3 regions of the Rhizobium aouanii genome follow, and region 1 is predicted to be linked to each of the others. Evidence: riboswitches for the same ligand, from Rfam matches in the RefSeq annotation. Region 1 holds a riboswitch; each other region holds the start of a gene.
The links. Region 1 has a riboswitch for FMN ahead of V8P77_RS28355 (6,7-dimethyl-8-ribityllumazine synthase). Riboswitches for the same ligand answer to the same signal wherever they lie in the genome.
Positions count from the first base shown of each region.

Region 2: it holds a riboswitch for FMN, as region 1 does, so the genes downstream of both, ribN (riboflavin transporter RibN) here and V8P77_RS28355 (6,7-dimethyl-8-ribityllumazine synthase) in region 1, are expected to answer to the same signal.
Region 3: it holds a riboswitch for FMN, as region 1 does, so the genes downstream of both, ribB (3,4-dihydroxy-2-butanone-4-phosphate synthase) here and V8P77_RS28355 (6,7-dimethyl-8-ribityllumazine synthase) in region 1, are expected to answer to the same signal.

Region 1 is NZ_JBAMYD010000019.1:71,637-81,402, forward strand. Features, by position in the region: gene V8P77_RS28310 (class I SAM-dependent methyltransferase) at 1-570, shown strand, start outside; gene V8P77_RS28315 (ABC transporter ATP-binding protein) at 551-1,369, opposite strand; gene V8P77_RS28320 (FecCD family ABC transporter permease) at 1,378-2,370, opposite strand; gene V8P77_RS28325 (FecCD family ABC transporter permease) at 2,412-3,416, opposite strand; gene V8P77_RS28330 (ABC transporter substrate-binding protein) at 3,436-4,404, opposite strand; gene V8P77_RS28335 (adenylate/guanylate cyclase domain-containing protein) at 4,561-5,664, opposite strand; gene V8P77_RS28340 (hypothetical protein) at 5,882-6,106, shown strand; gene V8P77_RS28345 (GCG_CRPN prefix-to-repeats domain-containing protein) at 6,222-6,530, opposite strand; gene V8P77_RS28350 (SRPBCC family protein) at 6,717-7,163, opposite strand; FMN riboswitch at 7,410-7,552, shown strand; gene V8P77_RS28355 (6,7-dimethyl-8-ribityllumazine synthase) at 7,634-8,068, shown strand; gene V8P77_RS28360 (VOC family protein) at 8,328-9,017, shown strand; gene V8P77_RS28365 (cytochrome b) at 9,111-9,644, opposite strand; gene V8P77_RS28370 (MarR family winged helix-turn-helix transcriptional regulator) at 9,625-9,766, opposite strand, start outside.
Region 2 is NZ_JBAMYD010000014.1:90,843-100,608, forward strand. Features, by position in the region: gene V8P77_RS23580 (sensor domain-containing diguanylate cyclase) at 1-981, opposite strand, end outside; gene clpP (ATP-dependent Clp endopeptidase proteolytic subunit ClpP) at 1,419-2,054, shown strand; gene clpX (ATP-dependent Clp protease ATP-binding subunit ClpX) at 2,351-3,628, shown strand; gene lon (endopeptidase La) at 4,032-6,449, shown strand; gene hupB (DNA-binding protein HupB) at 6,656-6,931, shown strand; FMN riboswitch at 7,053-7,207, shown strand; gene ribN (riboflavin transporter RibN) at 7,294-8,202, shown strand; gene V8P77_RS23610 (esterase-like activity of phytase family protein) at 8,286-9,766, shown strand, end outside.
Region 3 is NZ_JBAMYD010000008.1:27,363-37,128, reverse strand. Features, by position in the region: gene mobA (molybdenum cofactor guanylyltransferase MobA) at 1-626, opposite strand, end outside; gene V8P77_RS15320 (DMT family transporter) at 636-1,544, opposite strand; gene V8P77_RS15315 (hypothetical protein) at 1,612-1,779, opposite strand; gene V8P77_RS15310 (SDR family oxidoreductase) at 1,873-2,640, shown strand; gene ribB (3,4-dihydroxy-2-butanone-4-phosphate synthase) at 2,851-3,486, opposite strand; FMN riboswitch at 3,613-3,811, opposite strand; gene V8P77_RS15300 (glucose 1-dehydrogenase) at 4,004-4,786, opposite strand; gene V8P77_RS15295 (SDR family oxidoreductase) at 5,034-5,822, opposite strand; gene V8P77_RS15290 (sugar ABC transporter ATP-binding protein) at 5,845-7,323, opposite strand; gene V8P77_RS15285 (sugar ABC transporter substrate-binding protein) at 7,455-8,384, opposite strand; gene V8P77_RS15280 (ABC transporter permease) at 8,503-9,483, opposite strand; gene V8P77_RS15275 (transketolase) at 9,693-9,766, shown strand, end outside.

The DNA.
Region 1 (9,766 bases):
GAGCGGGACCTGACGGACAAGAGCGTGCTCGATTTCGGCTGCAATCAGGGCGGCCTGCTGCGCCATCTCTATGCGATCCGCCCCTTCCGCAAGGCGCTCGGCATCGACATCGCCGAAACCTCGATCGCCAAGGCGGAGACGCTGAAAGGCAATTTGCCGATCCAGCACCAGGTCGGCGGCCGGCTGGAAGGTTGGGCTGAGGAATTCGATCTGGCCATCAGCCACGAGGTCATCTACCTCGTTCCCGATATCGACTCCCACGCCTCCGAGATCTGGCGGGCACTGAAGCCAGGCGGCGTCTATTATGCGGTGACGGGATGCCATACCGACAACCCGCTCTGGCCGAAATGGCGCGAGCTCGTCGCCAACCGCACCAACACCGTCGTCCAGGACCGGTCGATCACCGATTATGGCCGCGCCTTCGAAAAGGCGGGCTTCGACGTCTCCGCCCGCAAGCTCGAATATGACGGCTTCATTCCCTTCGTCGCAGACGGCTGGACGCCTGATTTCGCCGATGCGCTGAATTACTACACGCAGACGAAAATCGTCTTCAGGCTGGTGAAGCGCTAATCTCCGTTTCGGATCGCTGAAGCCTCATGAGCTCGACGTCGAAATGCGGCGGGCTGTCCGGACCGACCTGGACGAAGCGGCCCCTGACGCGGAAGATTTGCTGGATCAGGTCGCATTCGGCCAACTCGTGCGGTGCGCCGTCAAATCTGAGCTGTCCCTTTTCGAGCAGCGAGATGCGGTCGCTGACGGCGATTGCCTGATTGATGTCGTGGATCGCCATGACGACGGTGACGCCCTTTTCCCGGCTCAGACGGTGCACCAGGTCAAGCACTTCGACCTGGTAGCCGATATCGAGGAAGGACGTCGGCTCATCGAGCAACAGGATCTCCGCTTCCTGCGCAAGGGCGGCTGATATCCACGCCCTTTGCCGCTCGCCCCCGGACAGTTCCCGAAGGCTGCGATCGGCAAGTCCTGTAAGTCCTGTGCTTTCGAGCGCCCATTCGATCGCCTTCTCGTCGCGGCTGTCATAGGAGCGGAACAGACCGACATGCGGATAGCGGCCTTGCCGGACGAGCTGGGCGACAGTCATCTCGTCCGGTGCGGCCGGCTGCTGCGGCAGGAATGCCAGCCTCCTCGCCAGCAATTGCCGCGACATCGAGGCGACGGCAACGCCATCCAGCAACGCCCTACCCTCCGCCGGTCTAATCAGGCCTGCCAGCGCGTGCAGCGCCGTGCTCTTGCCCGAGCCGTTCGGGCCGATCAGCGCGCGAATTTCGCCCTTCTCCAGCGAAAGCCTGAAATTGCTGAGGGCCTTTCGCTGGCCGTACGTGACCGAGAGGTCTGAACAGGACAATGGCATATTCGGCCTCACATGGTTTTGCGTAGCAGCGCGAGCAGAAGCGGCACGCCGAAAACGGCCGTGACCACTCCGATCGGAATTTCCTCGGCCTGCCCGAGCAGCCGGCCGATCAGATCGCCGAGCGTGACGATGATGGTGCCGAGCAGGATCGTCAGGGCAAGCGACAGCATGAAATTGCGCCCCGCCAGGAAACGCGCGAGGTGCGGCACGATGAGCCCGACGAAGACGATCGGGCCGACCGCCCCGACGGCGCTCGCCGCAAGCGCGCACGAGACGACGAGCACGGTCGAAAACTGCCGACGGTACGCAAGACCGAATGACCGGGCGACGGGCGCATCGAACTGCAGCAGCATCAAAGGTCGATAGATAATCGGCAGCACAGCCAGCCCGGCAATCGTGAACGGCAGCAGGAACAGGGCATGATCCCAGCTACGGGCGTAAAGGCTGCCCGACAGCCATTCGAGGATGATTTCGATGCGGGCCGACCCCCACCCGGCGATGAGGCCGATCGCCAGCGCATGCAGCACCGCGCCGACCGCCACGCCGCAAAGCGTGATGCGCAGCGCACTCAAGCCGAGACGAAAGGCCAGCAGGTAGATGACGCCGCCGGAGAGCATGCCGCCGGCGAGCCCGGCAGCGGGCAGCCAGGCGACCGGCAGCTCGGCAAGCGTGTTCGAGCCGGGCTGGAAGATATAGACGGTGAACAGCAGGAAGATCGTGACGGAGAGCGTCGCCCCTTGCGACACGCCCATCAGCGACGGATCGGCCAGCGGATTGCGGGTGATCGTCTGCAGCAGATATCCCGCCAGCGAAAAATGGATGCCGGCCAGAATGCCGGTGGCGATGCGCGGCAGCCGGATATCGAGGATGATCAGCCGCGCTTCCGCCGAGCCGCCGCCGGTCAGAACGGCCGCGACATCGGCTATAGGAATATCGGCGACGCCGAGGAATACCGCCGCCGCAAGCGAAAGGACCGCCAATACGGCAAGCGCGGCGGCCATGCCGAGGCTTGCCGAACCGGCCGATATCGACGCACGGGCGCTCATGGCGCCTCACCTGCAAGACTCAGCCGCCCGCGCTGGACGAGATAGATGAAGAGCGGACCACCAAGCAATGCGGTGACGATGCCGACCGGCAACTCACGCGGGATAGCGATGCTACGCGCAAAAACATCGGCGACCGTCACGATCAGCGCGCCGAGAGCGGCACTCAACCCGATCTCCCATCCCGTGCCGCCCGGTTTGAGCAGCCGGGCGATATGAGGAGCGGCAAGACCGACGAAAGCGACCGGTCCGGCGATCGGCGCGACGCCCGCGACCGGAATGACGGCAAGAATGAGAATGAGCGGCTTCCATAGGCCGAGCTGCAGGCCCATGCCGGCCGCCGCGTGATCGCTCAGCATGAACATGCCGATCACGCGCCGCAGAACCAGCGCCCCGACGACGCCGGCGACCGTCCAAGGCAGCATGTAAAGAAGATGCGACCAGGTGCGCCCCTGGAAGCCGCCAGCCAGCCAGAAGAGCAGCGATGCCGATTGCGGCCCGGTCAGTAAAAGCACATAGGTGGTGATCGCGCCGAGGAAGAGCGAGACGCTGACGCCGCCGAGCGCAAGCTGCAGTGGCCGCCCCTGCCCGCCGTGCGACACCCAGAATGTCACCGAGGCAGCCGCGAGCCCGCCGGCAAGGCCGATAAAGGGATAATAGGCCGGCGAAAGCCAGGGCAGAAAGACGAAACAGCAGACGATCGGCGCAACCGCCCCCGAGGTCACGCCGGTAATGCCGGGATCGGCCAGTGGATTGCGTGTCAACGTCTGCAGCACGTAGCCGGAAACGGCAAGCCCCGCCCCACCGGCCGCCGCCGCCAGACTGCGCGGCAGACGCAGCGTCCAGACGAGAATGGAGTCGATCTTGCCATCAGGCGCCAGCAGTACGCGCAGCACGGTCTCGACCGAAAGCGTCTTGGCGCCAACGAGCAGCCCGAGCATCGCCGCCAGCACAGCGGCGACGACAATGAGCCCTATGGCCAGGAAGGATTGCCGGGGGCTCATCGCAGATATTGTCCCGACTTTAGTTCTGCACTTCGGCCGGGATCAGCTTGGCGGCTTCCGCCTTGACGTCGACGGCCGGGAACGTGTCGGGATAGAGATAATGTGCGGCCTCGCGCAGCACGATTTGGCGGGCGATCGGGCCATTGGTCTCGACCCACTGGTCGCCGACATAGAAGACGCGGTTGTTCTTCACCGCAGACAGCTGCGACCAGATCGGGTTGCTCTCGTGCGGACGATCCGGGCCGGAATCGTAGACGAAGATAACCTCCGGGTCCTTTTCGAGCATCGTTTCCAGGCTGAGATCGATGCCGAACTCGCCGCCCGGGGTCTTCGGCCCAGGAACATTGTCGCCGCCAATCGCCGCCACGATCGAGGCCGACGTGTTTTCCGTGTGGAAAGCGAAAGGCGTTGCGCCGCCCCACATGATCATGAAGCGCGGATGAATATCCTTCGGCGCCTTGGCGGCAAATTCTGCCAGATGCTTGCGGAAATCGGCGTTCAGTTGCTCGCCGCGTTCAGGCTTGCCGAGCAGCTTCGAAAGGGCGGCGGTTTCGCTGTAGCTCTCTTCGAGCAGTTCCATGTTGTAGGCGACATAGGGTGCGATGTTCTGAAGCTGCGCCGCGTTGCCGACCGTGTAGCGGCGGATCGCAATGATGAGATCCGGCTTCGCCTCGGAGAGAAGCTCGAGATTGGGCTTGGCGCGCTGGCCGATCTGCTTCATCTCAGAGGTGAGGCCAAGCAGGAAGGCAGGCTCGCGGCCTGCCGTCATATAGGTGCTGGCGACCGGCTTGATACCGAGCGCCAGGGCGACGTCATCGGCGAAATAGGAAATCGAGGCGATCCGCTTCGGCTGTGCCGGGACTTCCACCGTAACGCCGCGGTCATCCACGATCGAGACTTTTTTGTCGTCATCGGCGTAAGTGGCCCCTGCCATCAGCAGTGCCGACAGCCCCAGGGCAGAGAAAAATGTGCGTTTGTATCGAGCCATATTTGAAACCTCCCGTCCAATGTGCGGACAGGCTTTAACCAAAAAAGCGGAGTGTTACAATCATGATTTTTGGATGCAATTTCCCGGATAGACAAAGTCGCGGCTGGGAGAAACCGTCACATATCCGGCACCATCGGGCAGTGTCCTTTTGACGGCTCAATCCTCCGGCAGGGTGAAGACCGTGCAAGGGTCGGCGATGCCGCGCAAGGTGTGCTCTCCGAGCGGTGTCAGTATCGTCGCCGTATTTGCTGCCACCGCGCCTGAGATCAGCACGCTTCGGCCGAGCGGCTTGCACTGCCCTTCCAGCCGGCTGACCAGATTGACCGCGGGGCCGATGGCGGTAAAGTCCAGCCGGTCGGCAGCACCAATATTCCCCCACAGGATCTCGCCGAAATGCAATGCTGCGCCGAAGGGCAGCGGCGCCAGCCCCTGCGCTTGGCGCACCTGGTCGAGATGGGCCATGCCGGCACGGCTCGCGGCAACCGCACGAAGGGCGGCCTCGCAGGCCTCGCGATCCCCTCGGGCAGCGTCTGCCTCGACCGACGCAGCCGTGACCGGAAAGATCGCCAGCACGCCGTCGCCCATGAACTTCAGCACCTCGCCGCCGAAAGCATGCACGGCGCCTGCGACGCGGTCGAACCATGCGTCGAGCGTCGCGATCATCGCGTGCGGCTCCGTCACCTCCGAAAGCGCGGTGAAATCGCGCAGATCGGCGCAGAGAAGAGCGGCACGTATGGTCTCGCCGGTGCCGCGGGCAAGCTCGCCGGCCTGCACCCGGGCGGCACTACGCCGGCCGAGATACGCTTCGAGCAGGGCTGCCCGCGCCTCCCGCGCCGCGAGCGCTGCGAGCGGCGCGGCGGCAAAACGCGCGACCTCGCGCAGCCGGTCGGCTTCAACCGGAGCGAATGCGCCCGCCCCTGCCCGGTTGTCGATACCCGCCCAGCCGAGCATGGGACTATCCTGCGAAGGCCCTATTCGCTCCTCCCATACCGGCCCGAGCCCGGTCAGCCAGTCGCGCCCGGCCTCGCTCTGCGGAGCCGCGGCAAAGGCCAGCGCCTCGATGACAGCACCGGTCTCGGCCCTCCACAACCAGGTGCGCCGCGCAATGATCGGATGCGGCACCGAAAGCGTCAGCGTGCCGCCGGAAAGCGGCAGTCCGTCGGCCAGCAGCCGGCGCCCGAGCTCGGCCAAAAACCGTTCGGGACCAGGCGAGGCTCCGGCCTCGTCAACCAACCAGGCAAGGGGAGACGGCAGATCCATCGCTTAACATCGCACGCCCACATGGACGTCCGCAAGGACATCCCCGGGGTGATCGTGGAGACGTTTCCAGCGACTCGGCCTGTCGCCTCGCAAAAGCCGTCCGCATCAGCTGTCGAAAACCATTCAGCGCGGTGGAAAACAAAAAATAAACACTTTAAACTTGCGCGACTTTGATTCCATTATGGGGTCGTTCGTCATCGTGTGATTGAGGGGTACGATGGGCACGATATTCTGGCCGAAAGATCCGTTGGATGGGAATGACATGACGCTGCTGACGTCGATCCTTCGGCGATGGTGCGAAAGATATCAGGTCGAGCTGACGGCGGAGGAGAGCAGCCGCAAGGCGAAGGAACTCGTCGAATGGTTCGAATTTGGCGTCAAGGATCCGGTCGAGCTCGAAGAACTGATCGACGACAAGTACTGGCTCGTCAGCAGGATCTGACCGTATCGGACAAATCAGGAGGACGCTGCCGGTCAGCGTCGCGAAGCTGTCTCATCAGAAAAGGCCGGGCGAAAAATCGCTCCGGCCTTCGTCCATCTACAACTAAGCGAGACCCTTAGTCATCATCCCGCCAACGGCGGTCGCGATCCCAACGCCGCTCATGGCGCCAGCGCGGACCATCCCAATCCCGGTGACGCCGCTCCCAGCCCCAGCGGGGCGGGCCGCCGTAAAAGGCTACCGGCGGCGGGCGTCTCCAGTTTCGTCGGCATTCGCCCCAGCGCGTCAAATGCCAGCCGCGACCGCAGGCGTAGTCGACCTTTGTGATATTGCTCTGGACATTGATTGTCCCCATCGGCATCGCCTGCGCTGTGCCGAACGAGAGGCTGCCAGCGAGCAAGGCAGCCGCGATAGAAAGTGCCTTCATCGAGAACTCCATTTCAATCCAGCCGTCCACACCTTATGACCGCCAAATTGAACTGGAGATGAACTGCGCGTTCATGTTTGCGGGAGCAAAAGGAGCGCTTCCGCACGGCTGGTCCGAGCGCTCGCCGACCGCTATTGTCGCAACGGCAAGCGCTTCAGAGATGCCCCGCCGCCCGCAAAAAATTGTTCATGTCCTGCCGTAAAAAGGATCGGGACCCGGATCGCGACCGGCGGCAACCTCTGTCAGCCGTCCGAGATAATGTGCCCAGCCTTCCGCATGGCCGGCGCATTGCTCGGCGCTCGGCAGGCCGCTATGGGTGAGCCGCAGCAGCGTTCCGCCCCCCTGCTCGATCAGGTCGATCTCGACCAGGCTCGACCCCGGCGGCACCACCTCGCTGCCGTCCCAGCCGAAGCTGTAGGCAAGGCGATGAACCGGCACCACCTCGCGAAACGAGCCGCGCGCAAAGCGCGCGCCGGTAACGTTGACGAGATAGAGCCCGCCGGGCTGCGGCTCGACCTGCGCCTCCGTTCCCATCCAGCGCAGGATCTTTTCCGGGTCGGTCATCAACGCGAACACCGCAGCCGGCGGCGCCGCGATATGCGCCTCGCGGTGGACGACAAAGGGGTCTTGCATCTCTCTCTCCCATGGTTTCCACGGCCCTGCCCGTCTCCGGTGGAGACGGCGCAGCCTGTCTTGCCGTGCTATTCTGACGTGAATGTCCTCACGCACAGCATGTAAGCGCAAGCCCATCCTCCGCAAGAGGGCTTGCCCGTTGCGATCGACGAACAAGCGAAATCGCCGCGTCGGGAGCGCTGATCCAGCATTAGTCGCGAAGCATTTCGGCCTATTGCCAGCCCGTCACCTTCCCCCTATTGTTCGCGCCGTTCTCAGGGCGGGGTGCAAGTCCCTACCGGCGGTATGCAATTTCGATTGCGAGCCCGCGAGCGCCTTCTCAGGAAGGGTCAGCAGATCAGGTGAGATGCCTGAGCCGACGGTCATAGTCCGGATGAAAGAGAACGTGCGTTCCCGCCGCCTTTGCGGCTGTCGGGGACGTTCGTGATCGCCTTGGGTGATGTGTCGTCTGTTCGCCAAAGGAGATTACCATGACACCCACCCGCTATGCCTTCGTCAAAGCCAGCTGGCACGCCGATATCGTCGACCGCGCGCTAGATGGCTTCCATCAGCTTATTCCGCCCGAGCAGATCGATGTGTTCGATGTTCCCGGCGCATTCGAGATGCCGCTGCTGTCGCGCGATCTTGCGGCAACCGGACGCTATGCCGCTGTCGTTGCCGCCGCCTTCGTCGTCGACGGCGGAATCTACCGCCACGAATTCGTCGCCCAGGCCGTCGTCGATGGGCTGATGCGCGCCGGCATGGATACCGGTGTGCCGGTGCTGTCGGTTTCGCTGACGCCGCATCAGTATCAGGAAACCGAACACCACAAGCAGATCTACCGCGCGCATTTCGTCGAGAAAGGGCGCGAGGCAGCAAAGGCGGCTCTGACGATCGGCAAAACCCGCGCCGCTCTCGCTGCGTAGGAACTTCCTGCACGCCGGCTCGACGAGCCGCAGGACGACAGACGAAGGTGGCGGGGAACCGACCCCGCCGCCTCATCGGATCGACATGACCTCACCAACCGCACGAATCGAGAGCGACGCGCCGTGTGTCGTAGCGGAATCCGCCAATACCGGCCAAATCAGACAGAATAATTGATTCGACGACCCCACCGCGCCGTGGTCAACTTGGCCCGTCACGTGTCCGCAATTCTCAAGACATCCAGAACCCAAGGAGCTTAAGATGAGCAATGCACTGCGCAGCGAAACCCCCATTGAAACCCCGAGAACACAACCCGTCGACACCAAGCTCGAAGTGGTCGTCATCCCCGTTTCCGACGTCGACCGCGCCAAACGTTTTTATGACGGCCTGGGCTGGCGGCTCGACGCCGACTTCGCCAATGATGCCGATTTCCGTGTGATCCAGTTTACCCCGCCGGGCTCCGGCTGCGCGATCATCTTCGGCAAGAACGTCACCGCCGCAGCCCCCGGCTCCGCCCAGGGGCTCTATCTTATCGTCTCCGACATCGAGGCCGCCCGCCGCGACTTGATCGCCCGCGGCGTCGAGGTCAGCGAAGTCTTCCATGACGCAGCCGGCGTCTATGCCGGCAAGGACGAACCCTATCTGTTCGGGCGGCTCCGCATTGCCGGCCGCGATCCCGATCACCGCAGCTACCGCTCCTTCGCCTCCTTCAAGGACCCCGATGGCAACGGCTGGCTGTTCCAGGAGGTCACCACGCGCCTGCCGGGGCGCATCGACGCCGACGGGACGACATTCACCACCTCGACCGATCTCGCGTCAGCCATGCGCCGCGCGGCGACCGCGCACGGCGAACACGAGAAGCGAAACGGCGGCAAACACGACGAGAACTGGCCGGACTGGTACGCCGAATACATGGTCAGCGAACAGGCCGGCAAGCAGCTACCCTTATAGGCAAGGGCGGCGCCAGACGGCGACATCATTCGAGAAAAACATCCCGACGGGTCCAGCTCCTTTGCCGGGCTCGCCGGTCTGCGGGGCTGGATCTCAGCCGCCATACCACATCCGCCGCAGCAGCTGGTCACCGCGGACGAACTGGTGGTAGAGCGCGGCGCCGGCATGGAAGACCAGCAGGCCGACAAGCAGGAAGGCGCCGAACCCATGCGGGCCACGCGGCGGATAGGCGGTGAAATCAGGCAGCGTGGCGCCGGCTGCCCCGAAGACGGCGGGAGCAGCCCCGCTGAGGATCATCATCCCGATGCCGCTGGCGACCATGGCGAGAATGAAGATGTAGAAGGCGACGTGAACAAAGCCCGCCAGGCGCGCCTGCCAGCGAGGCGATGCCGCCACCGGCGCAGGCTTGCGATCGAAACGCCACCACCAGACGATGCGAAGAGCCGTGAGAAGCAGGACGACGACCGCCACCGGAATGTGGAAACGCAGCAGCCCTGCCTTGGTCGCGGCATCCATGGCGTTGGCGGCCCGGAAGCCGGAGCCGAGCAGTGCCAGGATCAAAACCGCGCTCAGCCAGTGGATCGAGACCGCTATTGCGCCATAGCGATCAGGCCTGCTCTTCAACATCTCCATGTCCTTCCAGTTTGCTGCGCAGCGCCTTCATGACGGCATGCGCGGTTTTGAGATCCTCGACCTGAAGCCCTTCCGAGAGCATGTCGACCCAGGGCGCCTGCAGGTGCATAGCGGTT
Region 2 (9,766 bases), on a different contig from region 1:
GCTGACGGGAAGACGGCAGAATTCGGTGCGGATCGCTTCGGCGATCGCCTCGGCTTCCGTCTGGTCCGCGACGGTGGCGAATGCGGCGAATTCCTCGCCGCCCATGCGGCCGAAGATGTTGTTCGGAATATACTGGCGGGCCATGCGCGCAAAGGCGGTCAGCACGGCATCGCCGGACTGGTGGCCGAAATGGTCGTTGACGCGCTTGAAATGGTCGAGATCGAAGAGAATGACCGCAACCTGGCGCTGCTCGTTATGAGCTCTCTCCTGAATGCCGTCGAAATAGCCGAGCAGGCCACGGCGGTTGAGCACGCCGGTCAGCGAGTCGGTCAGGGTGAGGGCCCGCAGGTGTCGTTCGGAGCGCTCCATGATCAGCCGGCAGGTGAACGCGAAAGCGATGGTCAGCAGGAAGGCGGTGGCCATGGCGGAAGCGCCGCCGAGATTTGTCGCCTCGACATCGCTTGGCATCGTCAATGCCATCGTCAGCGCCGAGCCGAAGCACAGGCAGCCCTGGAGGACGAACACACCCATCAGCTTGATGCGGGTAGGCTCACGGCGCATGTCGCCGGCGGCGACCGCCATGGCGAGTGCCGTCGCACCCGTCGCCGAAGCAAGGTTGTAGAGCACCACCCGGTTTGAATAATCGCTGTTGACCCAGGGCAGGAAGACACCGGCGAGCCAGATTGCCGGCGGCAGCAGTGCCCACCATTCGATCCGCTTGCGGTCGAGTGCCAGAAAACCTGCCACCCAGGCGCTCTGGCCGAGCAGGGCGATGGCATTGCCCGCCTCTGTGGAAAGCACGCTGGGGATTTCGCCGCGCAACGCGATCATCGCAAAGCCAATGCCGGTCAGCAGGAAGCCCAAGCCCCAATAGAGATAGGCCTCGTTCCTGACGTTGTGGCGCCAGGCGACGAACAGCACCAAAGCGAGCGTCATGGCCTCGGAACACCAGATGGCGAGACCTGTAGCAATACTGAACACGGCAGCGACCCCTTGTCTGTCCGTTCACATCCTTGCCGAGGAAGCTCGCCACTTCCTTAATGTCGCTGCGCTGCGGCATTGTTTCAGGCCGATATCTGCCGATAGGCTTTCCGTTGGGTAAACGTGTATGAGCACAGTCGAATAGAGTAAGCCTTCCTTCATCCTGTCATGGAGAAAAGCCGGGGAGACCGTAGCCAAGGTCTCCCCGTTAACAGGCGTTTGAGGGAAAGAGGCTCAATGCATGTCGCCCGGAAGTGTGCAGCGGTTCCGGGATAACGACATGCATGAAAAGAAGGAGCTTAGCCGCCTGGCCCCGTCTTCTTAACGTTATCCTCATGCGTGTCTTGAAGAGGAGGGCCGGGACACTCTATGTAGGGGTAAGACATTTTTTCTTTGATTCCCGGCGCCGGCCGGCGAGACGTTGACAAAGGACGCACATGAGAAACCCAGTCGATACCGCAATGGCCCTGGTTCCGATGGTCGTGGAACAGACCAACCGCGGTGAACGCTCCTACGACATCTATTCCCGCCTGTTGAAGGAACGCATCATCTTCCTGACAGGTACTGTCGAGGACCATATGGCGACGCTCGTCTGCGCCCAGCTGCTTTTCCTCGAGGCCGAAAACCCGAAGAAGGAAATCGCCCTCTACATCAATTCGCCCGGTGGCGTCGTCACCGCCGGCATGGCGATCTACGATACGATGCAGTTCATCAAGCCCGCGGTTTCGACACTCTGCATCGGCCAGGCTGCGTCCATGGGCTCGCTGCTGCTGGCGGCCGGCCACAAGGACATGCGCTTTGCCACGCCGAATTCCCGCATCATGGTGCACCAGCCTTCGGGCGGCTTCCAGGGCCAGGCTTCGGACATCGAGCGTCATGCCCGCGACATCCTCAAGATGAAGCGCCGCCTGAACGAGGTCTACGTCAAGCACACGGGCCGGACCTATGAGGAAGTTGAAAAGACGCTCGATCGTGACCATTTCATGGATGCGGACGAAGCCCAGAGCTGGGGCGTGATCGACAAGGTTCTGACGTCGCGCCTCGAAATGGAAGGCGAGCAGGCTAGTAATTAATAGGGATGGTGTTTTCCTCGCCACAGTTCTATCCCATTTGTGATTGAACAAGGGCTTTCATCCGGCGACGAAGACGCTAATAGTAACTATTAATGCTATGTTGAATTTTTATGACATAGCATTCGGCATTCGAAGGGGAATTCGTTGCCGCCGGGGCCAGGACATGATTGGTTGGCTCCGGTTCGTAGCCCCTGAAGCCCTTCTCGGCAAAGGCTCCGGAAACGGAGTGCCGCCAGGAGCTGATAGAGTGGACCGCGATTTCGCCTTGAAATGCGGCGTGCTGGAAGGAAAGTGATATGAGCAAGGTCAGCGGCAGCAACGGCGGCGACTCCAAGAACACTCTTTATTGTTCGTTCTGCGGAAAGAGCCAGCACGAAGTCCGGAAACTGATTGCCGGACCGACCGTCTTCATCTGCGATGAATGCGTCGAATTGTGCATGGACATCATCCGTGAGGAAAACAAGTCCTCGATGGTCAAGTCCCGCGACGGCGTTCCGACGCCCCAGGACATCATCAAGGTCCTCGACGAATATGTCATCGGCCAGCGGCAGGCGAAGAAGATCCTGTCGGTTGCCGTTCACAACCATTACAAGCGCCTGGCGCACGCCTCCAAGAACGGCGAAGTCGAGCTGGCGAAGTCGAACATCATGCTCGTCGGTCCGACCGGCTGCGGCAAGACCTATCTTGCTCAGACGCTCGCGCGCATCATCGACGTTCCCTTCACCATGGCCGATGCGACGACGCTGACCGAGGCCGGTTATGTCGGCGAGGATGTCGAAAACATCATCCTGAAGCTGCTGCAGTCGGCCGACTATAACGTCGAGCGTGCACAGCGCGGCATCGTCTACATCGACGAAGTCGACAAGATTTCGCGCAAGTCCGACAACCCGTCGATTACCCGTGACGTCTCGGGCGAGGGCGTGCAGCAGGCGCTGCTGAAGATCATGGAAGGCACGGTCGCTTCCGTTCCGCCGCAGGGCGGCCGCAAGCACCCGCAGCAGGAATTCCTCCAGGTCGACACGACGAACATCCTGTTCATCTGCGGCGGCGCTTTTGCCGGCCTCGACAAGATCATCTCTGCCCGTGGCGAGAAGACCTCGATCGGCTTTGGCGCTAGCGTCAAGTCGCAGGATGACCGCCGCGTCGGCGAGGTTCTGCGCGAACTGGAGCCTGAAGATCTGGTCAAGTTCGGCCTGATCCCTGAGTTCATCGGCCGCTTGCCGGTTCTGGCGACGCTCGAGGACCTCGACGAGGACGCGCTGATCCAGATCCTGTCCGAGCCGAAGAACGCGCTGATCAAGCAGTATCAGCGCCTGTTCGAGATGGAAGACGTGGAGCTGAACTTCCACGAGGACGCTCTTCGCGAAATCGCCCGCAAGGCGATCGTGCGCAAGACCGGCGCCCGCGGCCTTCGCTCGATCATGGAGAAGATCCTGCTCGACACGATGTTCGAACTGCCGACCCTGGAAGGCGTGCGCGAGGTCGTCATCTCCGAGGAAGTGGTGCGCGGTTCGGCCCGTCCGCTTTACATCTATGCCGATCGCCAGGAAGAAAAAGCCAACGCTTCGGCGTGACCTTTGCGGTTTTCGCGTGATTATTTTGGGGGCTTGCCATAGGCAGGCCCCTTTCTATTTGAAAAAACATGCGAGGCGCTGTTAGTATTTGCCCGGGGGAACGAAATTGCCTTTGCCGATGTTGCGCAAGGGATCGTGCTTGGCAATGATGCAATGATTCCGTAAGCCTCTTGCTGGCGTTTGTATTTTAGCCGGGTCGGAAGTGGTAAGCGCCGGTCCAGCCACGCGCTTCATAGTGTTGGTGTTCCGTTGTAATAAAGCTGTCACATCCGAGGGACGCGGGCGTTAGCGTGGCTTGAAAAGCGTAGTCAGAACCTCCACTTGTAGCAACAAGTGAGAGTGCCGGCCGGTCCCAAGCGGCCGCGCAGAGAGCCCGGCAACGGGACGATGGAAAGGACATAAAATGACGAAGAAAACGTCTGTAGCGAGCAGCACTGCCTACCCTGTTCTGCCCCTGCGCGACATCGTGGTTTTCCCGCATATGATCGTGCCGCTGTTCGTCGGACGGGAAAAGTCGATCCGTGCGCTCGAAGAGGTCATGGGTTCCGACAAGCAGATCATGCTGGTGACGCAGATCAACGCCAGCGACGACGATCCGGATCCTTCCGCGATCCACAATGTCGGCACCGTGGCGAACGTGCTGCAGCTCCTGAAGCTGCCCGACGGCACCGTGAAGGTTCTCGTCGAAGGCCGCGCCCGCGCCGAAATCGACACCTATACCAGCCGCGAGGATTTCTATGAGGCGCTCGGCCATGTGCTCGAGGAGCCGCATGACGATCCGGTCGAACTGGAAGCCTTGTCGCGTTCGGTCGTCTCCGAATTCGAGAGCTACGTGAAGCTCAACAAGAAGATTTCGCCCGAAGTGGTCGGCGCCGCCAGCCAGATCGACGACTATTCCAAGCTCGCCGATACGGTCGCCTCGCATCTGTCGATCAAGATCACCGAGAAGCAGGAGATGCTGGAGACCACCAGCGTCAAGCAGCGCCTCGAAAAGGCCCTCGGCTTCATGGAAGGCGAGATCTCGGTCCTGCAGGTCGAAAAGCGCATCCGCTCGCGCGTCAAGCGCCAGATGGAGAAGACCCAGCGCGAGTATTACCTCAATGAACAGATGAAGGCGATCCAGAAGGAACTCGGCGACGGCGAGGAAGGCCGCGACGAGATGAGCGAACTGGAAGAGCGCATCTCCAAGACAAAGCTGTCCAAGGAAGCCCGTGAAAAGGCCGATGCGGAGCTGAAGAAGCTGCGCCAGATGAGCCCGATGTCGGCGGAAGCCACCGTCGTGCGCAATTATCTGGACTGGCTGCTCGGCATTCCCTGGGGCAAGAAGTCGAAGATCAAGGCCGATCTCAACAATGCCGAGAAGATCCTCGAAGCCGATCACTTCGGTCTCGACAAGGTCAAGGAGCGCATCGTCGAATATCTGGCCGTGCAGGCCCGTGCCACCAAGATCAAGGGCCCGATCCTCTGCCTCGTCGGTCCTCCGGGTGTCGGCAAGACCTCGCTCGCCCAGTCGATCGCCAAGGCGACCGGCCGTGAGTATGTCCGCATGGCGCTTGGCGGCGTTCGCGACGAAGCCGAAATCCGCGGTCACCGCCGCACCTATATCGGCTCGATGCCCGGCAAGGTCATCCAGTCGATGAAGAAGGCGAAGAAGTCCAACCCGCTCTTCCTGCTCGACGAGATCGACAAGCTCGGCCAGGACTATCGCGGCGATCCGTCCTCGGCCCTGCTCGAAGTGCTCGATCCGGCCCAGAACATGACCTTCATGGACCACTATCTGGAAGTCGAATACGACCTGTCGGATGTGATGTTCATCACGACGGCGAATACGCTGAATATTCCAGCGCCTCTGATGGACCGCATGGAGATCATCCGTATCGCCGGCTACACCGAGGATGAAAAGCGCGAAATCGCCAAGCGGCACCTGCTGCCGAAGGCCATCAAGGAACATGCGTTGCAGCCGGAAGAATTCTCGGTCAGCGACGACGCCCTGATGGCGATCAGCCAGCAATACACCCGCGAAGCCGGCGTCCGCAACTTCGAACGCGAACTGATGAAACTCGCCCGCAAGGCGGTCACCGAGATCATCAAGGGCAAGACGAAGTCCGTTCACGTGACGGCGGCCAACATCTCCGACTATCTGGGCGTCCCGCGCTTCCGCCATGGCGAAGCAGAGGGCGAGGATCAGGTCGGCGTCGTGACCGGTCTTGCCTGGACGGAAGTCGGCGGCGAGCTGCTGACCATCGAAGGCGTGATGATGCCGGGCAAGGGCCGCATGACGGTCACCGGCAATCTGAAGGAAGTCATGAAGGAATCGATCTCGGCAGCGGCTTCCTATGTCCGCTCGCGCGCTGTCGATTTCGGCGTCGAGCCGCCGCGCTTCGACAAGAGCGACATCCACGTGCACGTGCCGGAAGGCGCGACGCCGAAGGATGGCCCCTCGGCCGGCGTCGCCATGGCAACCGCGATCGTCTCGATCATGACCGGCATCCCGGTGGACAGGCATGTGGCCATGACCGGTGAAATCACCCTTCGCGGCCGTGTGCTGCCGATCGGCGGTCTCAAGGAAAAGCTGCTCGCAGCGCTTCGCGGCGGCATCAAGAAGGTGCTGATTCCGGAAGAAAACGCCAAGGATCTGGCGGAGATTCCCGATAACGTGAAGAACAACATGGAGATCATCCCGGTATCCCGCATGGGCGAGGTGATCAAGCATGCGCTGATCCGGCGGCCGGAGCCGATCGAATGGGACGGCACGGTGGAAACGCCGGTCATCGCAACGGTCGAAGGCCTCGATGAGACAGGCGCAACCATAGCGCATTGAGTGGCCTTTGCCACATTTATGCCCAATTGGCCCAAAACACGCAAAAAGGCTGGCGGAAACGCCAGCCTTTTTTGTGAAAACGTCATGTAGACGCTTGCTTTTCCTTGATTTGCAGGGCTTTTGGGTTTTCGGCGGGCCTGATGAAACCTATTCTGCGCCTAGCTTACTTTTGAGTCGTTTCATACCATTTAGAAAGGGGTGGAAACATGAACAAGAATGAACTCGTGTCCGCAGTAGCCGAAAAGGCAGGACTGACGAAGTCTGACGCGGCTTCCGCTGTTGACGCGGTTTTTGACGTTGTCCAGGCTGAACTCAAGAACAAGGGCGACATCCGCCTCGCGGGTTTCGGCAGCTTCACCGTTTCTCATCGTGCCGCATCGAAGGGCCGTAACCCGTCGACGGGCGCTGAAGTCGACATTCCGGCTCGCAACGTGCCGAAATTCACGCCCGGCAAGGGCCTGAAGGACGCCGTCAACGGCTGATCTGAGATTATCCACCAGCCGGAAACGAGACCGGTTGTGCAGGATTTGAGAGGGGTTCGGCTTTGCCGGACCCCTTTGCTTTGGCGAGCCTTGCCGTCGCCCGAGCTTTGATCTACGACGTTTCTGTCCTCAGGGCGGGGTGAAACTCCCCACCGGCGGTAAGGGTTTCGGCTCGAGCCCGCGAGCGCCTTTCCTCGTGTCCAAGCGGGGGAGGGGTCAGCAGATCCGGTGCGATTCCGGAGCCGACGGTTAAAGTCCGGATGGAAGAGAATGAGTGTCGGTCGTGCGAGAGGGTGGGGATCCGCCATGTCGTTCGTGTTCGTGCCTCATGCGTCCTGATTTATGTTGGTCCCTGGTCGCGGATGAAAGACATGAATCAGAATTCCCTTGCAGTCGAGCCGCCCCGCGCCGTTGTCGGCGCCCTCTGGATGGTCCTTGCCGGCATTGCCTTTTCGCTTCTCAACATCGTCACCCAATGGCTGACGATGAAGCTTGCCTTTCCCTCGGCATCGGCTGCCTTCTGGCAATATGGCTTCGCCTTCCTGTTTTCGCTGCCGTTCCTGAAGAGGCTCGGCCTCGCAGCGATGCGCACACACTATCCCTGGCGTCACCTCGCGCGCGTCGCGCTTGCCGCGCTCGGCGTCGAGGCCTGGGTCGCCGGCCTTGCCGCGGTGCCGATCTGGCAGGCGATCGCACTGGTGATGACCTCGCCCTTATTCATCATTCTGGGCGCCCGGCTTTTCCTCGGTGAGCGCGTCGGCCCGGCCCGCTGGGCAGCGACGGCGACGGGTTTCACCGGAGCGATGATCATTCTGCAGCCATGGTCTGATGGTTTTGGCTGGGCGGCTCTCTTGCCTGTGTTTTCGGCGCTGCTGTGGGGCGGCTCGTCGCTGATCACCAAGAGCCTGACGGGCATCGAACGGCCGGAGACGATCACCGTCTGGCTGCTCGTTCTGCTGACGCCGATAAATGGCGGGCTGGCGCTTGCGGCAGGCTTTGCAGTGCCGACGGGCGCAACCCTTGCCCTGTTCCTGCTGGCGGGGCTGCTGACTGCCGTAGCGCAGTATTTGCTGACGCTTGCCTACGCCGCAGCGGATGCCGCCTACGTCCAGCCGTTCGACGATCTGAAACTGCCGTTGAACGTGCTGGCCGGTTGGCTGTTCTTCGGTTATGCGCCGGCGGGCTACCTCTGGCTGGGAGCGGCTCTCATCCTGTCTGCTTCGCTGTTCATCATGCGAAACGAGATGCGCCGGGAGCGCAAACCAGCCTGACGTGATCAGGTGCAAAATGCCGCATCTGTCATGCCTCTGTCATGCCGCGCGCGCAGAAAACTCCTGTTTCGAATGTTCGACACATGGGGGATTTCATGACAATTTCATCGCGCAAGGCAGCGCTTGCTGCCGTGCTTCTCGCATCCGTAGCGTTCCCGGCCGCGGCCGAGCCGGTTTTCAACCGCATCGCTTCCTTCCCGGTCGCAGAGAACCTGCCTGTTGATAGGGACAAGCTTTCGGTGAGTTCCGCCGAGATCATCACCGCGACCGACGACGGCAACACGCTGATCTATAGCGACAGCCCGCTCGGCGCGATCGGCTTTATCGACATTACCGATGCCAAGGCCCCGAAGGCCGGCGGCGCGCTGATGATGGACGGCGAGCCGACTTCGGTCACCTCCAGCGCCGGCAAGGCGCTCGTTGCCGTCAACACCTCCGAAAGCAAGGCCAAGCCCTCGGGCCGTCTCGCCATCGTCGACGTGGCGACCAAGAAGATCGAGAACACTTGCGATCTCGGCGGCCAGCCGGATTCGATCGCCCTCAACAAGGACAAGACGCTCGGCACCATCGCAATCGAAAACGAGCGCGACGAAGACGTCAATGACGGAAAGATCCCGCAGATGCCGGCCGGCGACCTCGTCGTCTTCCAGGTCAAGAACGGCACCGTCGATTGCGGCACTATCAAGCACGTGGCTCTGACCGGGCTTACCGGCGTCGCCCCGGAGGATCCGGAACCGGAATTCGTCGCCTTCAACGGCCTGAACGAGATTGCCCTGACGCTGCAGGAAAACAACGAGATCGTCATCATCGACGCCAATACGGCCGAGGTGAAGACGCATTTTACCGCCGGCAGCGTCGATCTCACCGGCATCGATACCAAGCGTGACGGCGCCCTGAAATTCTCAGGCGAAGCCAAGGGCGTACTGCGCGAGCCCGACGCCGTGAAGTGGCTGGACGACAACCGCCTCGTCGTCGCCAATGAAGGCGACTACCAGGGCGGCTCGCGCGGCTTTACCATTTTCGACAAGACGGGCAAGCTTCTCTACGAATCGGGCGCATCCTTCGAACGCGCCGTCGCCCATATCGGCCACTATCCGGAAAGCCGCTCGGGATCGAAGGGCGTCGAGCCGGAAGGCCTCGAAGCCGCCAAGTTCGGCGACGACCAATACTTCTTCCTGCTTGCTGAGCGCGCCTCGGTCGTCGGCGTCTTTAAGGATACCGGCGCCGATCCAGAACTCGTCCAGCTGCTGCCGTCCGGCATTTCGCCGGAAGGCGCGATCGCCATTCCCGCCCGCAATCTCTTTGCGACCGCCAACGAGGTCGATCTCGGCAAGGACGGCGGCGCGCGCTCGCATGTGATGATCTACGAGCGCTCGGAAGGCGAGAAGGCCTATCCGCAGATCGTCTCCGCCGAGAAGGACGGCAATCCGATCGGCTTCGCAGCCCTTTCGGGTCTCGCCGCCGTTCCGGGCAAGCCGGGCATGCTCTACGCCGTCAGCGACAGCGTTCTCGGCTCGCAGCCGACGATCTACACGATCGATGCCAGCAAGAAGCCGGCCGTCAT
Region 3 (9,766 bases), on a different contig from region 1:
GCGCGGAGGGCCTCCAGCCAGCGTTCCGCCTCGACGAGATCATCAGGCGTGTTGATGTTGAAAAAGGGATCGAGCAGGCTGGCGCGGGTCGGATGCAGCGGGAACGCCACTTCCGCAACGTCATGCCGTAACAGGAAGTCGCGCACGCGGCGCTTCTCGTCGGTGGCGATCCAGGCTTCGAGATCGGCGGCCAGCGTCACCGGCCAAAGCCCGAAGACGGGATGGCTGCGGCCCTCGGAGGTGGCAATGGCGATCTGCGACGGGTGCCCGACCGCCGCCGCCAGCCGGGCGACGAGATCGGTCGGGAAGAATGGGCAGTCGACCGAGACCGTGACGACGTGGGTGATTGAGGGAAGGCCGGCGGCATAAACCATCGCCGCATGGATGCCGGCCATTGGTCCGGCCTTGCCGCGAAAACAGTCGGGAACGACAGGCACGTCCTCGGCGACGGCATCGGCATTGACGGCAACGGGCAAAGCCTGCTGCGAGAGGCGGGTCAGCACATGGCGCAGCAGGCTCTCGGCCCCAAGCATCACGCCCGCCTTGTCGCGGCCCATGCGCTGCGAACGGCCGCCGGCCAGCACGACGCCTGCTATATGAGATTTATCCAACGAGAATTCAGCCATCATTCTTCCTCAAACCGGCGCGCGCGGCGCGGATTCCTGCGCAATCGGCGACACACGGCGCTTGGCCTCACGATAGAACGTATAGAGGCCGGAGGCGATGACGATCGCAGCCCCCACGAGCGTCCAGTTGTCAGGCACTTCGGCGAAGAAAAAGAAGCCGAGCACAGAAGAGAAGATCAGGCTGGTATAGCGGAACGGCGCGACGAAAGAGATTTCGCCGGTGCGCATGGCGAGGATGACCGATTGGTAGCCGACGAGCACCAGCACCGAGGCGAGCACGAGATGCCCAAGTGCTGCGGCGCTGACCGGCTGCCAGCCGCCGAGCACCGGAATGAGCAGCGCACCGAAGAATGAGGCTGATATGGCGGTGATGACGGTTATCATCAGCGAGGGGATTTCCGGACTGATGCTCCGAGTGGCGAGATCGCGGCCAGCCGTCGTCAGCACCGCGGCGACGCAGAGGAGGGCGGCGGCGGTGAATCCATCAGGGCCGGGGCGGATGATAATCAGCACGCCGACGAGCCCGACGAGGATCGCCGACCAGCGCCGCCAACCAACCGGCTCGCAGAAGAAGAGCGCCGCACCGAAGGTGACGACCAACGGCAGCGACTGCAGGATCGCCGAGGCATTGGCGATCGGCATCATGCCGAGCGCGGTGATATAGGTGACGGCAGAGAGCGTCTCGCAGATGATCCTGAAGATGATCATCGGCTGCAGCATGATGCGCCAGGAGCGAAGCGCGCCCATTTTCCAGGCGATCAGATAAACGAGCAGGCTGGTGAAGAGGCCGCGCAGGAACATGATTTCGCCGGCGTTCATGTGGGCGATGACCGATTTGGACAGAGCGTCGCTCGCGGAAAAGCCGGCCATTGCCAAGCTCATATAGATGGCGCCCTCAGTGTTGCGTGACCGCGGCATGAAGAGATTCCCGTTACCTGTGCGCTCCTTTTAGTCGCGAAGATGCATGAAGGGAATCGGATGAATGTCACACAAAGCATAAATCGATGATGCGGTGCACAATGGCGTCCACGTCAACGTAAGCGTGGATGCAGGTTTCCGCAAATCCCCGTTTTATAAAGATGAATTCCGATATTTCCGACGTCGCAATCAAGGCGTCGATGAGGACGCGCCGTCGAGCTTCCGGTTCGGCCATAGGCGTTTTTCTCTTCCTGCGCGGGAAACGGGTGGCTGCATCGCCTGATGTTTGAGCATCTCAGATCTCGCAACAACCCCAGGAGAGACCGATATGACACTTCTCAACGACAAGATCGCAATCATCACCGGCGCAAGCTCCGGCATCGGTCGCGCGGCGGCGAAACTCTTTGCGCGGCAAGGCGCCAAGCTCGTGGTCACCGGCCGGCGGCAGGATGCGCTCGATGCCGTCATCGCGGAAATCGAGGCGGAGGGCGGACAGGCCGTCGCCATATCAGGCGATGTCAGGGACGAGGCGCTGCAGGCAAGGCTTACCGAAACGGCGGTCTCGCGCTTCGGCGGGCTCGATATCGCCTTCAACAATGCCGGCATCCTCGGTGAGATGGGGCCGGTTGCCGGCCTGTCGCTGGAGGGTTGGCGCGAGACGATCGAGACCAATCTCACCGCCGCCTTTCTCGGCGCCAAGCACCAGTCGGCGGCGATCGGAAACCGCGGCGGATCGCTGATCTTCACCTCGACTTTCGTCGGCCACACCGCCGGCATGCCTGGTATGGCCGCCTATGCGGCGAGCAAGGCGGGGCTGATCGGCTTCGTGCAGGTGCTCGCCGCCGAACTCGGGAGGCAGAACATCCGCGTCAACGCGCTGCTTCCCGGCGGCACCGACACACCCGCCAGCATCACCAACGCGCCTGATGCCACGCCGGAAGTGCTCGCCTTCGTCGAGGGACTGCATGCGCTGAAACGCATGGCGCAACCCGAAGAGATCGCCAATGCGGCGCTCTTCCTTGCCTCCGACATGTCGAGCTTCGTGACCGGCACGGCGATGCTGGCGGATGGTGGGGTTTCGATCAGCCGGACATAGGGGCAGGAAATGGGGTGTGCTGTGGCAACCGGCCGTGCGCGTCTGCGACTCAGCCACCCGCCCTCGTCCTTCGAGGCTCCGGCCTTTGGCCTGCGCACCTCAGGATGAGGGCTGGTCGGTGTGCCGTGGGGCTTGGCACGCCCTCCCTCCAGCCTCATCCTGAGATGCCCCGCGGGAGCCTCGAAGGACGGGCTGGCCGCTTTGCGCGGATCATGCGACTTCGCGTATGTCTCTTTCCGCCTGGCGTTCGAGATAGGCGACCAGATCCTCGATGGTGACGAGGAGGAGGTTATGGCGTTTGGCGAAAAGGGTGAGTTCGGGGAGGCGGGACATGGTTCCGTCGTCATTGGCGACTTCGCAGATGACGCCGGCTGCGGTCTTGCCGGCGAGGCGGGCGAGATCGACGGCGGCTTCGGTGTGGCCAGGACGGCCGAGCACGCCGCGGGGGTTGGCGCGCAGCGGAAAGATGTGGCCGGGGCGGGCGAAATCGGCGGGTTTTGCGCGGTCGTCAACCAGGGCGCTGACGGTGGCGGCGCGGTCGGCTGCCGAGATGCCGGTCGTGGTGCCCTTGAGATAATCGACCGAGACCGTGAAGGCGGTTTTGTGCGATTCCGTATTGTTGGGCACCATCAGCGGGATATCGAGCGCATCGAGACGCTCGCCTTCGATGGCGACGCAGATGAGACCACGGGCGTGGGTCATCATGAAGGCGATTGTTTCAGCAGTGGCGGCGTCGGCGGCGACCACGATATCGCCCTCGTTTTCCCTGTCCTGATCATCGACGACGACGACCATCTCACCACGAGCAATGGCTGATATGGCATCTTCAATTCTTGCGATAGTCATGCTGTCTGGCCTTTCAAGGGTTATGTCAGCGGGCTGACATGGTCTGCTCGGCTCAATCCGTGAGCGAGCCTTCTTCCCTTGGGCGAACAAACGTCAGCCGACTCCGGGATGGAGTGCGACTGCCCGTGTTGTCCTCTTCCATCCGGACTATACCGTCGGCTCCGGCATCTCACCGGATCTGCTGACCTTCCAGCAATTCAAAGTGCTACAGCGTCCTTTGCGCGTCTGAAAGACACGCGGCGCTGTAGTGCCGGAAGCGCTCGCGGGCTCCAGGATTGCTCCTGATACCGCCGGTGGGGAATTTCACCCCGCCCTGAGAACATTGCAAAGATAGGATTAAAAACAGGCGGATGGCAAGGTCACTCGACCGGGCAAAAATGCAAAGCTGCCCTAACGCCGATGGACACACTGTTCACTCAGAGGCGACGACCATGTCGCCTTCCGCGCTTCGTTGGTGGTTTGATCCTTCCATGCATGTCGTTGTCCCAAAACCACTGCGCATTTTGGGCGACCTGCATCAGGACATGATCAGCCCGCCGTCGACATTGATGGTCTGGCCGGTGATATAGGCGGCGTCATCGCTGGCGAGGAAGGTCACCAGGCCGGCGACGTCTTCGCCGGAGCCTGCCCGTTTCATCGGGATGCCCTCGACCCATTCCTTCATCAGTTCGCCGGGGGCGTAGTTGCCAAGCAGCTTGCCCCAGGCCTGGTCGTTATAGGCCCACATGTCGGTTTCGATGATGCCGGGGCAGAAGGCGTTGACGGTGATCTTTTCGGTCGCGACTTCCTTGGCCAGGCTCTGGGTGATGCCGACGACGCCCATTTTGGAGGCGGCATAATGCGGCGTGTAGATGAAGCCGTCGCGGGCCTGGCCGGAGGCGGTGTTGATGATGCGACCGCCGCGCTTGTGCTTGCGCATTCTTGATATCGCCTCCTGGGCGCAGAGGAAGACGCCCTTGGTGTTGACGGCCATGACCTTGTCCCACTCATTTTCGGTCAGATCCTCGAGGCGGGCAATGGTGATGACGCCGGCATTCTGGATCGAGACGTCGACCGAGCCGAATTCCTTTTCGGCGGTATCGTAGAGGGCGGTGACGCTCGCCTTATCCGTGACGTCGCCGATGAAGGAGACCGCCTTGCCGCCTTCGGCCCGGATCTGTTCGGCAACGCTGTGAACCAGCTCCTCGTTGGCCGAGACGACGAGATTGGCGCCCTCGCGCGCAAAACGTCTGGCGATGGCGGCGCCGATGCCGCGGCTGCCCCCGGTAATGACGACGGTCTTCTGCTCAAAGCGTTTCATGCTCTTTCCTTGTCCATCGATAAACAGCAAATCTCGATGCGACCTACCATGCGATCTTTATTGGAGCTCAACTGGTTGTCGCGAATTCAGGCACTCTTGAGCGCCCTCCGTCCGTTCGATCAGCGCGAAGGGCGGACAGACGACGATATTGCACGCCGTCATGCCCGTTAGTCCCTTCAGCGCCTCGATCTCAGCTAGGGAGGAAGCGAGACCGGTCACTTTCCAGCGGCGGCAATGAGCTTTCTCATCACCAGCAGCAGAAACCGCCGTCGACGAGAAGATCGACGCCGGTCACGAAACTTGCTGCATTCGACAGCAGGAACACCGCCGGACCGACCATCTCGTCGACCGTTGCCATGCGCTGCATCGGCGTCTGCTCTTCGAAGAGCTTGGTCTGGTGGACCATCTCCGGTCGGGTGTTCATGGGCGTTGCCGTGTATCCGGGGGAGATGGTGTTGACGCGAATGCCGCGGTCGACCCATTCCATGGCCAAAGACTTCGACATATGGATGACGCCCGCCTTGGAGGCATTGTAGTGGGCTTGGACCAGCCCCCGGTTCACGATCACGCCGGACATGGAAGCGATGTTGACGATGGAGCCGCGTCCATTCTTCAGCATGGCGCGGGCCTCGGCCTGGCAGGAAAGGAATATGCCTTTGAGGTTGATATCCATCAACGTCTGATATTGGTCCTCCTCCATCTCTTCCGCCGGCTTCGCGTTAGCGATGCCTGCAGCGTTGACTGCAAGCGTCAGCGCGCCGAGATCCGTTTCGGTACGTGCTACGGCATCTGCAAGGGAAGATTTGCTCGTGACATCCGCCGCGATCTGGATCGAGCGGCGGCCGGCGGCGCGAATATGTTCAGCCGTCTTGGCCAGCCCGTCGTCAGTTCGGCGGTCGAGCAGCGCCACGTCGGCGCCGCATTGCGCAAGGCCGATGGCAATGCGCTGACCAATGCCGCTGCCAGCTCCGGTAACGATGGCAACATGGCCGCTGAGATCGAAAAGCTTCGGGGCGTTCAGAGTGATGTCGGACACCGCTCTTCCTTTCTCTGTCTGATTAAATGGTAGCTAGCTCCATGACCGAAACATCATTTGCCTGGTCACGATTGAGAATCCCCGCCTGCTTGCCTTGCGCAAGCACGAGAATGCGATTGGAGACTCCGAGAACCTCTTCGAGGTCCGAACTGACGACGATGACCGCGACGCCCTGTTTGGCAAGATTGACGATGATGTCGTAGATGCCCGCTCGGGCGCCGACGTCGATGCCTCTCGTAGGTTCGTCGAGCACGACGACCTTGGGATCGCGCATCAGCCACTTCGCGATCACGACCTTCTGCTGGTTGCCGCCGGATAGGTCCGAGGCATGTTGTTCAGCACGGCCCTTTACCCCGAACTTGGCAACTGCTTTTTCTGCAAAGGAGCGCTTGACGCGCGGCGTGATCCAACCGCCGCCGAGTTTGTCAAGATTGGCATAGATAATGTTCTCGCTGATCCGGTGCCCGACGATCAGGCCTTGCTCCTTGCGGTCTTCCGGAACCATCACGATACCCTTGGCGATCGCGTCCGCCGGATCGCGCAGCCTGAGTTCCTCGCCTTCCAGCTTGATCGAACCAGCACTGATTGGGTCTGCTCCCGAAATCGCACGCACCAGTTCGGTGCGGCCGGCGCCGACCAATCCGGCGATCCCGAGAATTTCCCCGGCCCGAACCTCGAAGGTAACCTCACGGAACGAGTTGTCCGGCGAGCTCAGCCCGGACACCTGGAGTACCGGACGATCTGTCGGAACCGGCAGGGTAGGGAACAAGCGGTCAAGCGGGCGCCCGACCATGCTCTCGACAATCGTTCGCACCGGGGTCGCGCTGTCTGAGAATTCTTGCACCCGCTCCCCGTCACGAAGAACGACGATCCGGTCGGTTATCTGCTTGATCTCTTCCATACGGTGGGAAATGTAGACGATGCCGACGCCTTCTGACCGAAGCTTCCGAACCTGTTCGAAGAGAGCTTCCGTCTCCGCTCCGCCAAGGGCGGCTGTCGGCTCATCGAGGATCAGGAGCTTTGCGTTGAGAGCCAGCGCCTTGGCGATCTCGATGAGTTGCTGATTTGCCGTGGAAAGGCCGGCGACTGTCCGCGTTGCGGGTATGTGAAGGTTCAAGCGAGCGAGCTGGTCCTGGGCCCGGCGAACCATCTGAGCGCGGTCGACGACGCCGTTCTTCATCGGCCAACGTCCGATGAACACGTTTTCCGCGATCGACAGCTGCGGCAGAAGCTGCAGCTCCTGATGGATCAGGACAACGCCCTTGTCGATCGCTTCCCTTGGTGTGGCCGGGGCATAAGGCTGCCCCAGCCACGTCATTGATCCTTCGGATGGTGTGCGGGACCCGGCGATGATGCCCGATAGCGTTGACTTGCCCGCTCCGTTTTCACCGAGAAGTGCAACCACTTCACCCGGATGGACGTCCAAGCTGACATTCTTCAGAACCTGGAGCGGTCCATACCATTTGGATATGCCCCTCAGGGAAAGAACTGGATCAGTCACGGCACACCTCCTCAAGACCTCGGTTTCATTAGAGCGCCGTGCGTCCTTTCGGACGCACAAAGGACGCTCTAACACTTTGAATCTACGCATCGTGCTTTCCGAAAATCGATTCCGATTTTCGGGCCGATGCGCTAGGGATGGTTGGCGATGAAGCCTGCTACGTTTTCCTTGGTTGTCAGCGTGGCATCCATAAGCTGTACCGGGGGTACCTTTTCACCGGCGACAAGCTTGGCGGCATTTTCGACCGCATCGCGGCCCATCTTCTGCGTCTGCTGTGTCGCCGTTACGTTGAAGACGCCCTTGCTGAGCGCTTCGAGAGCCGCGGTGTCGCCATCGAAGCCGCCAACCACGATCTTCTGCGACGGATTGGCGACCTTGATCGCCTGCGCGGCGCCAAGTGCGAGGCCGTCGGCCTGTGCGAACACGATGGAAACGTCAGGATTTGCCTGCAGCATATTCTGCATGATCTGGAAGCCTTCGTCCTGGCTCCAGATGTTCGAGAACTGCTCGGCGACAACCTTGACGTCCGGATATGCCTTGAGAGATTCAGCGCAGCCCTTCGAGCGGTCGACTTCCGGCGTCGTGCCCTTCTGGCCGTGGATGATGACCATCTTCCCCTTGCCGCCGGCTTCCTTCAGAATGTAGTCGCATACGGCCTTGGCAGACGCGACCGAATCCGTTGCAAGGAATGTATCGCCGGGTGCTCCTGCGGCGTTGCGGTCCACGTTCACAACCGGGATGCCGGCGCTCTTGGCGAGTTTGACCGGAACGGTCGCAGCCGCCGCACCTGCCGGAATGTAGATCAGCGCGTCGATTTTCTGGGTCAGGAGATCCTGGATCTGATTGACCTGTGTCGGCCCGTCGCCCTTTGCGTCGACGGTGATGACTTCGATGCCGCGCTTCTTGGCTTCGGCTTCGACCGATTGCTTGATCTGGTTGAAGAAGTTTGCCTGAAGGTTGGCAACGGCCAGGCCGAGCTTCTTCAGTTCCGCCGCTTGTACGGGGCCGAGCGTGAGGCCGAGCAGTGCAGCAGACGCGAGCATGGTGCGCGCTATTTTCATTGTATTTTCCTCCGTTGTTTGATGGAACCCTCGGGTATGTCCTCCCCCTCGGGGTATTGATCCGACCCAAATTCTTGGGGCGGAATTTCTGGTCCGCCGACGCGGCGGACCCCGCTGGTCAGGCGCGACGCCGACGAATGGTCTCCGCGCCGACCGCAAGAACGATGACGATGCCGATGATCACCTGCTGCAGGAACGGCGAGACGTTGAGAAGGTTGAGACCGTTGCGAAGCACACCGATGATAAGAACGCCGATCAGCGTTCCCCCGATGCCGCCCGCACCGCCCGAGAGCGACGTCCCGCCGATGACGACCGCAGCGATGGTGTCCAGTTCATAACCCAGACCACTGGACGGCTGGACGGAATCCAGCCGCGCGGCGAGCACGATGCCTGCGAGCCCCGCAAGGACGGCACTCACGACATAAACGGCTATCGTCACGAGCGGGACGTTGATACCGGCCAGGCGTGCGACTTCCGGATTTCCTCCCACCGCGTAGAGCATGCGACCTTCGGACCGGAAGTGCAGGAAAAGCCACGCGGCAAGAACAACCGCAAGCATGAGAAACACGGTGGCTGTCAACACGCCGAAATGGCGATCGATTGCCAGCATCATGAACCAGTCGGGGAATCCGACGATCTGCTGGCCGTCCGTGATCATATTTGCAACGCCGCGAGCCGCAGACATCATCGCAAGAGTGGCAATAAACGCTGGAACCCTGAACTGCGTCACCAGAAGTCCGACGATCAGGCCCGAAACGCCTGATGCGACCAGAGCAAAAGCGATCCCAACGGGCAGCGGTAGGCCGGCGACGTTGGCGGTCCAGCCCATGACCATCATGGCCAGAGCAAGTGCCGAGCCGACGGAAAGATCGATGCCGCCGATCAGGATGACGAACGTCATTCCGACGGCCATGATGCCGAGAACAGTGATCTGGTCGAGAATGTTGAGGCCGTTTCGAACCGAAAGAAACGTGTCTGTGCTGAGGCTCAGAAAGACGCACAGTGCGAGCAGTCCGACGAGTGGGCCGGTAGCTCCCTTGAGCTTGCTCAGCCAGGCTCCGGACGACAGCCTGTGTTCATTGATATCGAGCGCCACCATTGCTCCTCCCTATGCGTAGGCTTGTATCCGATATTTGTGCACGGCAGAATAATTATTCACACCTGCTGGAAAATTCATTAACAACTTGCTATCCGGCTGTCAATAAGCTTTCTTCTGGCGCGTGCTCTCGCGCGCCGCCTAAGGGGCTTGACTAATCGGCCTGTTATGCAAAAATATTGATGACTGAATATTTATGCACGGAGGAAGACATGGATCCGATAGAACTTGAGCGCATTGCCCGCCAGATCCGATTGCGCGATCTCCAGGCGGTCTTTGAAGCGGG